Regions from separate parts of the Pseudomonas sp. FW305-3-2-15-C-LB1 genome, predicted to be linked through region 2. Evidence: riboswitches for the same ligand, from Rfam matches in the RefSeq annotation. Region 2 holds a riboswitch; the other holds the start of a gene.

Region 1 (4,182 bases), on a different contig from region 2:
CCAACTGCCGCAACTCCTGCTGGTCCTGCTCGGGCAGGCTGTCCAGCTCAACCGTACGCGGCTTGGCCAGGCCCGGAAAAAAAGCAGGCCCGCCGTTTTCCTTCAGCGAAATTTGCATGGTTGCTCCTCACGTCAGACTGAAATACCGACCGCCTTCCAGCCCTCCTTGACCGCCTTCTGCTCATCCTTGTTCGCGCCGTAGAGGCGACCGGCAACATCGTAGGTAATGCGTGCAAAGCGCAAAAACCCTGAGTTCGGCCGCAACCGCGCATCACGCAACGCGTCGTACCAGATGCGCCCGGCACGTTCCCAGGCAAACCCGCCGATTTTCGTCGCCACCTGGTAAAACGCATGGTTGGGAATACCGGAATTGATATGCACCCCGCCATTGTCCTCGTAGGTCTGCACAAAATCATCCATGTGCCCGGGCTGAGGGTCCTTGCCCAGCAGCTTGTCGTCAAACGCGGTGCCGGGGGCTTTCATCGAGCGCAGCGCGGTGCCTTTGATCTTCTTGGTAAACAACCCTTTGCCGATCAGCCAATCGGCGTCCTCGGCCTTTTGTTTCAACGAATATTGCTTGATCAACGAACCGAACACGTCCGACAGCGACTCGTTCAACGCGCCGGACTGATTGAAATACATCAGCTTGGCCTCATCCTCGGTCACACCGTGGGCCAGCTCATGGCCAATCACGTCGAGGGCGACCGTGAAGCGGTTGAACAGCTCGCCGTCCCCATCCCCGAACACCATCTGGGTCGAGTTCCAGAACGCATTGTTGTAGTTCTGGCCAAAGTGCACGGTAGCGTCCAGGGCCATGCCGGCATCGTCGATGGAGTTGCGGTCAAAGACCTGATCGAAAAAGTCGAAGGTGGCACCCAGCCCATCATAGGCCTCGTCCACCGCCGCGTCGCCACTGACGGGCTGGCCTTCGCCACGGATGAGTTTGCCCGGCAGGCTGTCGCTGCCCTCGGCGCTGTAGATCGAGCGTCGTTTGTCGGCGCCCATGGCCAGCGCCAGGTGCGCCGGGCCCTTGGCGGGCACCGCGACCATGCGCAGCGAGCGGAAGGTGCTGTCCTTGGCGCGGGTACGCAGCGCGACATCCCGTTGCGCTTTGTCACCGTTACGCGCGATCTGGTCGAGCATATAGGGCGGGATCAGGCAGAAAATCGGGTTACGGTAATGGCGATCACACATGGGCTGGCTCCTTGTTGGCGTGTGCTGAACGTCCGGATGACCGTTTGAGGATAGCCCCCAGGGGTTAGTGCGTATGATCAATTGTCATTAATCTATGTTGCAGTCGTGTTTATCCAAGGAGGACTGACCGATGCCCGCACGTAAAGCCAAAATCGACCTTGCCTACCGCCCCCGGCTTGCCGACCTGCGCCCATTGATCGCGCCGAGCCCCACGCTGCTGGAGGCACGCGCAGCGACACCCCGCGTCACGCCGGCCAAAGACTTGAAGGACCGGCGTGGCTACGCGGAGGACTTTCTCGGCAGCTTCGGGGTGCCCTGGCCCACGCTGGAAGAAGCGTTGGCGAGCGATGCCCAGAAGCGCCTGGACTACACGCACTTCTCCATAACGATGTCACGCGCCAAGCGCCTCGCGCTGTATGTGGGCGTCAACATCGACGGCGGCCAGCATGTGGACATCATCCGCAGCAACGACACCTGGGCCTACGATGGCCGCCTGCCGGTCGACGCCCAAGTCGGCGAAGCGCTCTACGCCGGCAATGGCCTGGACCGCGGCCACCTGGTGCGCCGCCAGGACCCCAATTGGGGCGACGTGGCGCAAACCGCCAACCTCGACACTTTCCACTTCACCAACTGCTCGCCGCAGATGAGCGGGTTCAACCAGAAGACCTGGCTGGAACTCGAAGACTACATCCTCGACAACACCCAACGCTGGAAAGCCCGGGCCACGGTGTTCAGCGGCCCGGTGTTCGCTGACGACGACCGCATTTACCGGGGCGTGCAGATCCCCAAGGCGTTCTGGAAGGTGGTCGCCTACCTGAGCGATGACGGCAAGCCTTCGGCCAGCGCCTACATGATCGATCAGAGCCGCGAACTGGGCCAATTGGAGCTAGTGTTCGGCCAGCTGCGCACCTACCAGCGCAGCGTGATCCAGATCGAGCGCCTGACCGGCATCCGCTTCGGCAACCTGGCCGACTACGACGGCTTCAGCAACGAAGAACGCGCCACCGGCACGCGCATCGAAGCGCTGATCCAGGGGCCCGAGGACATTCGTCTCTGACCGGGCACGCCGTGGGCTATGTCGCCCCGCCTTAATCAACTACCATACCGCGCCGGTTCCCAAACGGGACTAATAGGGAATCCGAGGCGCGGTACACCCGCGCCAACCGGAACTGCCCCCGCAACTGTAGATGCCGAGCCTGCTCCTCGATGCCACTGGACCTCGTCCGGGAAGGCTGGAGCCTGGCGACGACGCATCAGTCAGGAGACCTGCCGGCCCAAGCTCAATCACTAACCGGCGGGGTGTCCGGGAAGGACATTCTTGCCTGTCGCTCCCCCGGAGCCCGAGAGTGAATTTCCGAATGGCACGTACGCTTCACTCGGAGATCGCCCCATGCTGCCACGCGTTACCGCCCTGCTCACAGGCGTTGGCTTCTGTGCCCTGGCCCAAGCCGCGCCCACTCACTACCCGCTGACGGTGGAAAACTGCGGCAGCCAGATCACCTTTGCGCAAGCTCCCGCCCGCAGCGTGACCATCGGCCAGGCCGCCACCGAGATGCTGTATGCCCTGGGCGTGGCCGATAAAGTGGTCGGCACCTCGCTGTGGTTCAACAGTGTGTTGCCGCAGTACAAGGCACAGAACGATAAAATCGAGCGCCTGGCCAACAACGAACCGAGCTTCGAAGCCGTGATCGCCAAGCGCCCGCAACTGGTGGCCGCCGAGCTGGAATGGGTGGTCGGCGCGCAAGGCGTGGTCGGTACCCGCGAGCAGTTCCATGAACTGAAGATCCCCACCTACCTGCTGCCCTCCGACTGCGAAGGCAAGGACAACCTGGTGGGCGCCGACGGCACACGGCTGGAGCCGTTTCGCATCGAGACCATCTATAAAAGCATCCGCCAACTGGCGCAGATCTTCGACGTGCAGGAGCGCGGCCAGCAGCTGAACGACGAGCTCAAGGCGCGCCTGGCCAAATCCGTCGCCACCGTGCAGGGCAAAGGCCTCAAGCAGGCCAGCGCGCTGGTGTGGTTCTCCAGTGCCGAGATGGCCAGCGATCCATACGTGGCCGGCCACAAAGGCATCCCCGAATTCATGCTGCAAACCCTGGGCCTTTCCAACGTGGTGCAGTCCGATGAAGAGTGGCCCGCCGTGGGTTGGGAAACCATCGCCAAGGCCAACCCGACCTTCCTCGTCATCGCGCGCATGGACCGCCGCCGCTACCCGGCCGACGACCATGAAAAGAAACTCGCCTTCCTGCGCAGCGACCCGGTAACGCGCAACATGGACGCGGTGAAAAACAACCGCATCATCATCCTCGACGCCCTGGCGTTGCAGGCCAGCATCCGCATGTTCGACGGCCTTGAACAACTGGCCACGGCCATCGACGGCTACGACCTGCCAAAATGATGCGCACCCTGCTCGCCCTGGCCCTGCTCCTGGTTGCCGTCCTCGCCGGCGTGGCCATTGGTGAAACCGCCATCTCGCCACAGGTGGTGCTCCAGGTACTCGCCAACAAACTGTGGGGCGCCGGCTACGTGCTCGACCCCATCGATGAAGGCGTGGTGTGGAACTACCGCCTCACCCGCGCCCTGGTCGCCGCCGCCTGCGGTGCCGGGCTGGCCACCTGCGGGGTGATTTTGCAATCGCTGTTGCGCAACCCGCTGGCCGATCCCTACCTGCTGGGCATCAGCGCCGGCGCTTCGACCGGTGCGGTGCTGGTGGCGTTGATGGGTGTGGGCGGCGGCTTGGTGTCGTTGTCGGCGGGCGCGTTTATCGGCGCGATGGCGGCGTTTGCCCTGGTGATCCTGTTGGCGCGGGCCAGCGGTTCGGTCAGTGGCACCGGCCAGATCATCCTCGCCGGTATTGCCGGCTCGCAATTGTTCAATGCGCTCACCGCGTTCCTGATCACAAAGTCGGCCAGCTCCGAACAGGCGCGCGGCATCCTGTTCTGGCTGCTCGGCAATCTAAGCGGCGTGCGTTGGCCCTCGGTGTGG
Region 2 (4,182 bases):
CGCCAGGGATGATCTGGAACGGGATGCCCAGGTCGCGCAAATGGCGGATCTGCTCGCCGATCGCGCCATACAGGCTGGGGTCGCCGGAGTGCACGCGTGCCACATCCTGGCCCTTGGCATGGGCGGCCTTGATCAGGTCGATGATCTGTTCCAGGTGCAGTTCGGCGCTGTTGGTCACCGTTTCTGCCTGATGACCTTCCAGTACCGCCGCCGGCACCAGCGAGCCGGCATAGATGATCACCGGGCAACTGCGGATCAGCCGTTGGCCTTTGACGGTGATCAATTCCGGGTCGCCGGGGCCTGCGCCGATGAAGTAGACGGTCATGGGAAATCCTGATGAAAAACGGGCGAGCATGAAATCTGCTCATGATCGAAAGGGGCGATTATCGGGTTTTCAGTCGGCGCACGCCAATGCAAAGGTGGCCAGGGCGGTTTTCTGGCGGGTGATCAGCAGGTGCGCAGGGGCGTTGGCGAGCTGTTCGGCCAGGGCCAGGGCGGCGCTTTCGGCGATGCCGTAACAGCCGGTGTGGGCAAAAGCCACGTCCGATTTATGGCTCAGCCGGTCGGCATAAATCGCCAGTCGTTCAGCGTTGAAACACTGCAACGGCAGGTTCAGCCGCGCGGCCAAGGCCAGTAGCCCGGGTTCTTCCTGTTTGCGATCAAGACTGGCCAGCGCAGTGATACGGTGGCGCTCGATACCGCCCTCGACGAGGGCGGCGTCAAACAAGGCCAGCAGAGTGTGGACATCACAGCCCTCCCGGCAGCCCAGGCCGACGACCAGTTTCACGCCGAGTATCGATCGTCACGGTTGCGGCGGAACAGCCAGGCGCTGATCAGGCCGAGGGCCAGCCAGAACGCCACGTTGGTCAGCTGCGAAGCAATCTTGAACTGCGCTTCCAGTGCTTCCGGGGCCAGCATCGAATGCACTTGCGGTTGTGGCGCGCCGATCACGTGCGGCACCACCAGGATTGCCGCGCCCAGCGCCTTGAGCAGCCAGTTGCGACCGAACACGATCAGCGCGATACCGGCTGCAGTAGACGCGGCAGTACCGATCCACCAGATCTGCCGTTGTGCCAGGTCAGCGGCGGCGGTGCCCGGCAGCTCGGGCGGCAGGCCCAGGGTAGGCGCCAGTACAAAGGTCGCATAACCCGCCAGGCCCCAGAGCAGGCCTTGGGCGGTACGGGTTGGTGCACGCAGGGTGTACAGGCCGGCCAGCATCAGGGCGAAGCCAACGGCGACCACCAGGTTTCCACCCGTGGTGGACAGCACGCGCTGCCAGCCGTCTTCAGGCTCCCAGGCTTCGGCGTCATGGGTATGTGCAGTTGCGCCGTCGGCGTGTTCGTGCAGTTCAGTCGCTGCCGGGGCCTTTTCAAAGGTCTCCGCCTGCAGAATCAGCGGGGCGACCCAGAAACTTTGCAGCAAAGTCAGCAACAGGGCAGCCAGAAGGCCGGTGAAACCTGCGGTTTGCGCAATACGCTTGATCATGTCGGCAAGCCTCAGTGGCACGGGAACGCGGCGCTGTGGCGGGTATCGTGGGCAGCGTTGTGTACCGCCTCGATATGCGAGAAGCCGGCGAAATACACCAGGCACGCGCCGAGGATCGACGCACCGATGGCGGCGGTCAGGCGTTGGCCCAAGGTAGAGGTGCTGCTGGTGGCGTGCGAAGTGCTGCTGATGATCGACATGGCGCGTCCCTTTCAGGTGTCAGGGTGAAACGAGCGCATGAAAGCCCCGCGAGCCAGGCACGCAGGGCTTTGAACAGCGCCCGCCCACCGCGGGTTTGTTATCTGATTTTTTCGGGCCGGTCTCCGGGCTTGCGAGGGGCTCAATGCCTGAAAACGTCGCCTTCCCATGCCGACTGGCACAGTGGATATGACGTTTCGCTCGCTTACCGTTGCGGGGGCAGCACCGGACTGTCATGCGTGTGTGCATGAGTCACCGGTTTCCCGTTTCACCCTTTGCAGGGCACCCGAAACAAGATGTGTAGGAGAGCATGGGGGTGGGAGGGGAGTCAATTGGGGATGTGCGTTCTGGGGGCATGTCCGTTACCGCAGCAATGGATATGTACTCAAGCCAACCCAACCCCATCATTGACCATCCCCCAAGCACTGCGTAGCCTTGCACCCTCGAGGTTCTTCGGCCCAGGCCGAAGCTAAGAAGGGAACGCGGTCCAAGCCGCGGCTGCCCCCGCAACTGTAAAGGGTTCAGCTGACTGCCACGCCACTGCCGACAAGGCGGGAAGGCGCAGCCAGCGCCGGTCGCAAGACCCGCAAGCCCCAAGCCAGGAGACCTGCCTCGCAACCGATTTTCTACTTCAACCGGGCGGGGTGATCCGGTGACGAAATCCGCTGCTGCGCGCCGTCGCAGCGCCAATCGTCCCATATGCCCGCCCCCAAGGGCATCCGATGAAAACACTGGCCAAACTCCCCGTTACCATCGTCACCGGCTTCCTCGGCTCGGGTAAGACCACCTTGCTGCGCCACATGCTGGACAACGCCCAGGGCCGTCGCATCGCGGTGATCGTCAACGAATTCGGCGAGCTGGGCATCGACGGTGAAATCCTCAAGCAGTGCTCCATCGGTTGCACCGAAGAAGAGGCCAACGGCCGCGTCTACGAATTGGCCAATGGCTGCCTGTGCTGCACCGTGCAGGAAGAATTCTTCCCGGTGATGCGCGAATTGGTCGCCCGCCGCGGCGATCTCGACCATATCCTCATTGAAACTTCCGGCCTGGCATTGCCCAAGCCATTGGTGCAAGCCTTCCAGTGGCCGGAAATCCGCAGTGCCTGCACCGTGGATGCGGTGATCACCGTGGTCGACAGCCCAGCCGTCGCCGCCGGCACTTTCGCTGCCTTCCCGGACCAGGTGGACGCACAGCGCAAACTCGACCCGAACCTGGACCACGAATCGCCGTTGCACGAGTTGTTCGCCGATCAACTGGCGAGCGCCGACCTGGTGATCCTCAACAAGGCCGACCTGATCAATGCCGAAGACCTGGCTCGCGTGCGCCTGGAAGTCGCCGAGGAGCTGCCGCCGGCGGTGAAGATCGTCGAAGCCAGCAGTGGTCGCTTGCCCCTGGACGTATTGATCGGCCTGGGCGCCGGTTCCGAAGAGCACATCGACGGCCGCCACAGCCACCACGATCATCACCACGAAGGTGAAGACGACCACGACCACGATGCGTTTGACTCGATTTCCATCGACTTGCCGCAAGCCGATGAAGCACTGCTGCTCGATGCCCTGACGCAACTGGTGGTGCAACACGGCATCCTGCGCGTCAAAGGTTTCGCCGCCATCCCGAACAAACCGATGCGCCTGCTGATCCAGGGTGTGGGCACGCGGTTCGACAAACACTTCGACCGCGCCTGGGGCGCTGAAGAAGCGCGCACCACGCGCCTGGTGCTGATCGGCCAGGAACTGGACGCGGCGGGCCTCGAAGCGCAACTGCGCGCCGCCCTCAGCGTCTGACCCATGCACCTGCTCAGGACCCAGCCCGGTGGTTTCGTCTCGGACGACAATATTGCCGACCTTGGCCAAACCCCCGCTGACCTGGTGATCCTGTGCAGCGGCGATTCCAGCCTGGCGCTGCTGGCCGAAGCGGCCCAGCAATTGCCCGACGACTACCCGAGCCTGCGCCTGGCCAACCCGATGCAGGTGCAGAACCATGCCTCGGTCGACTTGTACGTCGATGAGGTGCTGCGCCACGCCAAGGTCATCCTGATTTCGCTGCATGGCGGTATCGGTTACTGGCGCTACGGCATCGAGCGTCTGGTGGAGTTGGCCGAGCGCGGTGTGCAGCTGATCCTGGTGCCGGGGGATGATCGCCCGGACCCGGAACTCAGCGGGCTGAGCACCGTCGGTGCCGAAGCGCGTGATCGGCTGTGGCACTTCCTGCGTCAGGGCGGCCTGGGCAATGCCCTGGATTTCTATCGTTGCCTGGCCAGCGCCTACCTGTGCCGCGACTATGCCTGGGCCGAGCCCCAAACCCTGCCACGCACGGCGATCTATCACCCGCACCACGCCAGCGCCCGCCTGAACCATTGGCAGGCAGACTGGAACGCCGACTGGCCGGTGGCGGCGGTGTTGTTCTACCGCTCCCATTTGCAGGCGGCCAATACCGGTTTTATCGATGTGTTCTGCCAGCGCCTGCACGCAGCGGGGCTTAACCCGTTGCCGATGGCGG

The links. A riboswitch is a leader RNA that binds a small molecule or an ion and turns the genes downstream of it on or off. The one in region 2 is predicted to bind cobalamin.
Positions count from the first base shown of each region.
Region 1: linked by a shared signal. The riboswitch ahead of AC3WP7_RS03940 (ABC transporter substrate-binding protein) and the one ahead of AC3WP7_RS21545 (CbtB domain-containing protein) in region 2 are both predicted to bind cobalamin.

Region 1 covers NZ_JBYSZX010000002.1:8,517-12,698, forward strand. Annotated here, with positions in the region: gene AC3WP7_RS03925 (protealysin inhibitor emfourin) at 1-118, opposite strand, end outside; gene AC3WP7_RS03930 (M4 family metallopeptidase) at 133-1,194, opposite strand; gene AC3WP7_RS03935 (DNA/RNA non-specific endonuclease) at 1,325-2,251, shown strand; cobalamin riboswitch at 2,288-2,482, shown strand; gene AC3WP7_RS03940 (ABC transporter substrate-binding protein) at 2,585-3,595, shown strand; gene AC3WP7_RS03945 (FecCD family ABC transporter permease) at 3,592-4,182, shown strand, end outside.
Region 2 covers NZ_JBYSZX010000012.1:52,914-57,095, forward strand. Annotated here, with positions in the region: gene cobM (precorrin-4 C(11)-methyltransferase) at 1-325, opposite strand, end outside; gene AC3WP7_RS21535 (cobalamin biosynthesis protein) at 395-787, opposite strand; gene AC3WP7_RS21540 (CbtA family protein) at 784-1,485, opposite strand; gene AC3WP7_RS21545 (CbtB domain-containing protein) at 1,497-1,685, opposite strand; cobalamin riboswitch at 1,783-1,988, opposite strand; cobalamin riboswitch at 2,113-2,312, shown strand; gene cobW (cobalamin biosynthesis protein CobW) at 2,406-3,467, shown strand; gene cobN (cobaltochelatase subunit CobN) at 3,471-4,182, shown strand, end outside.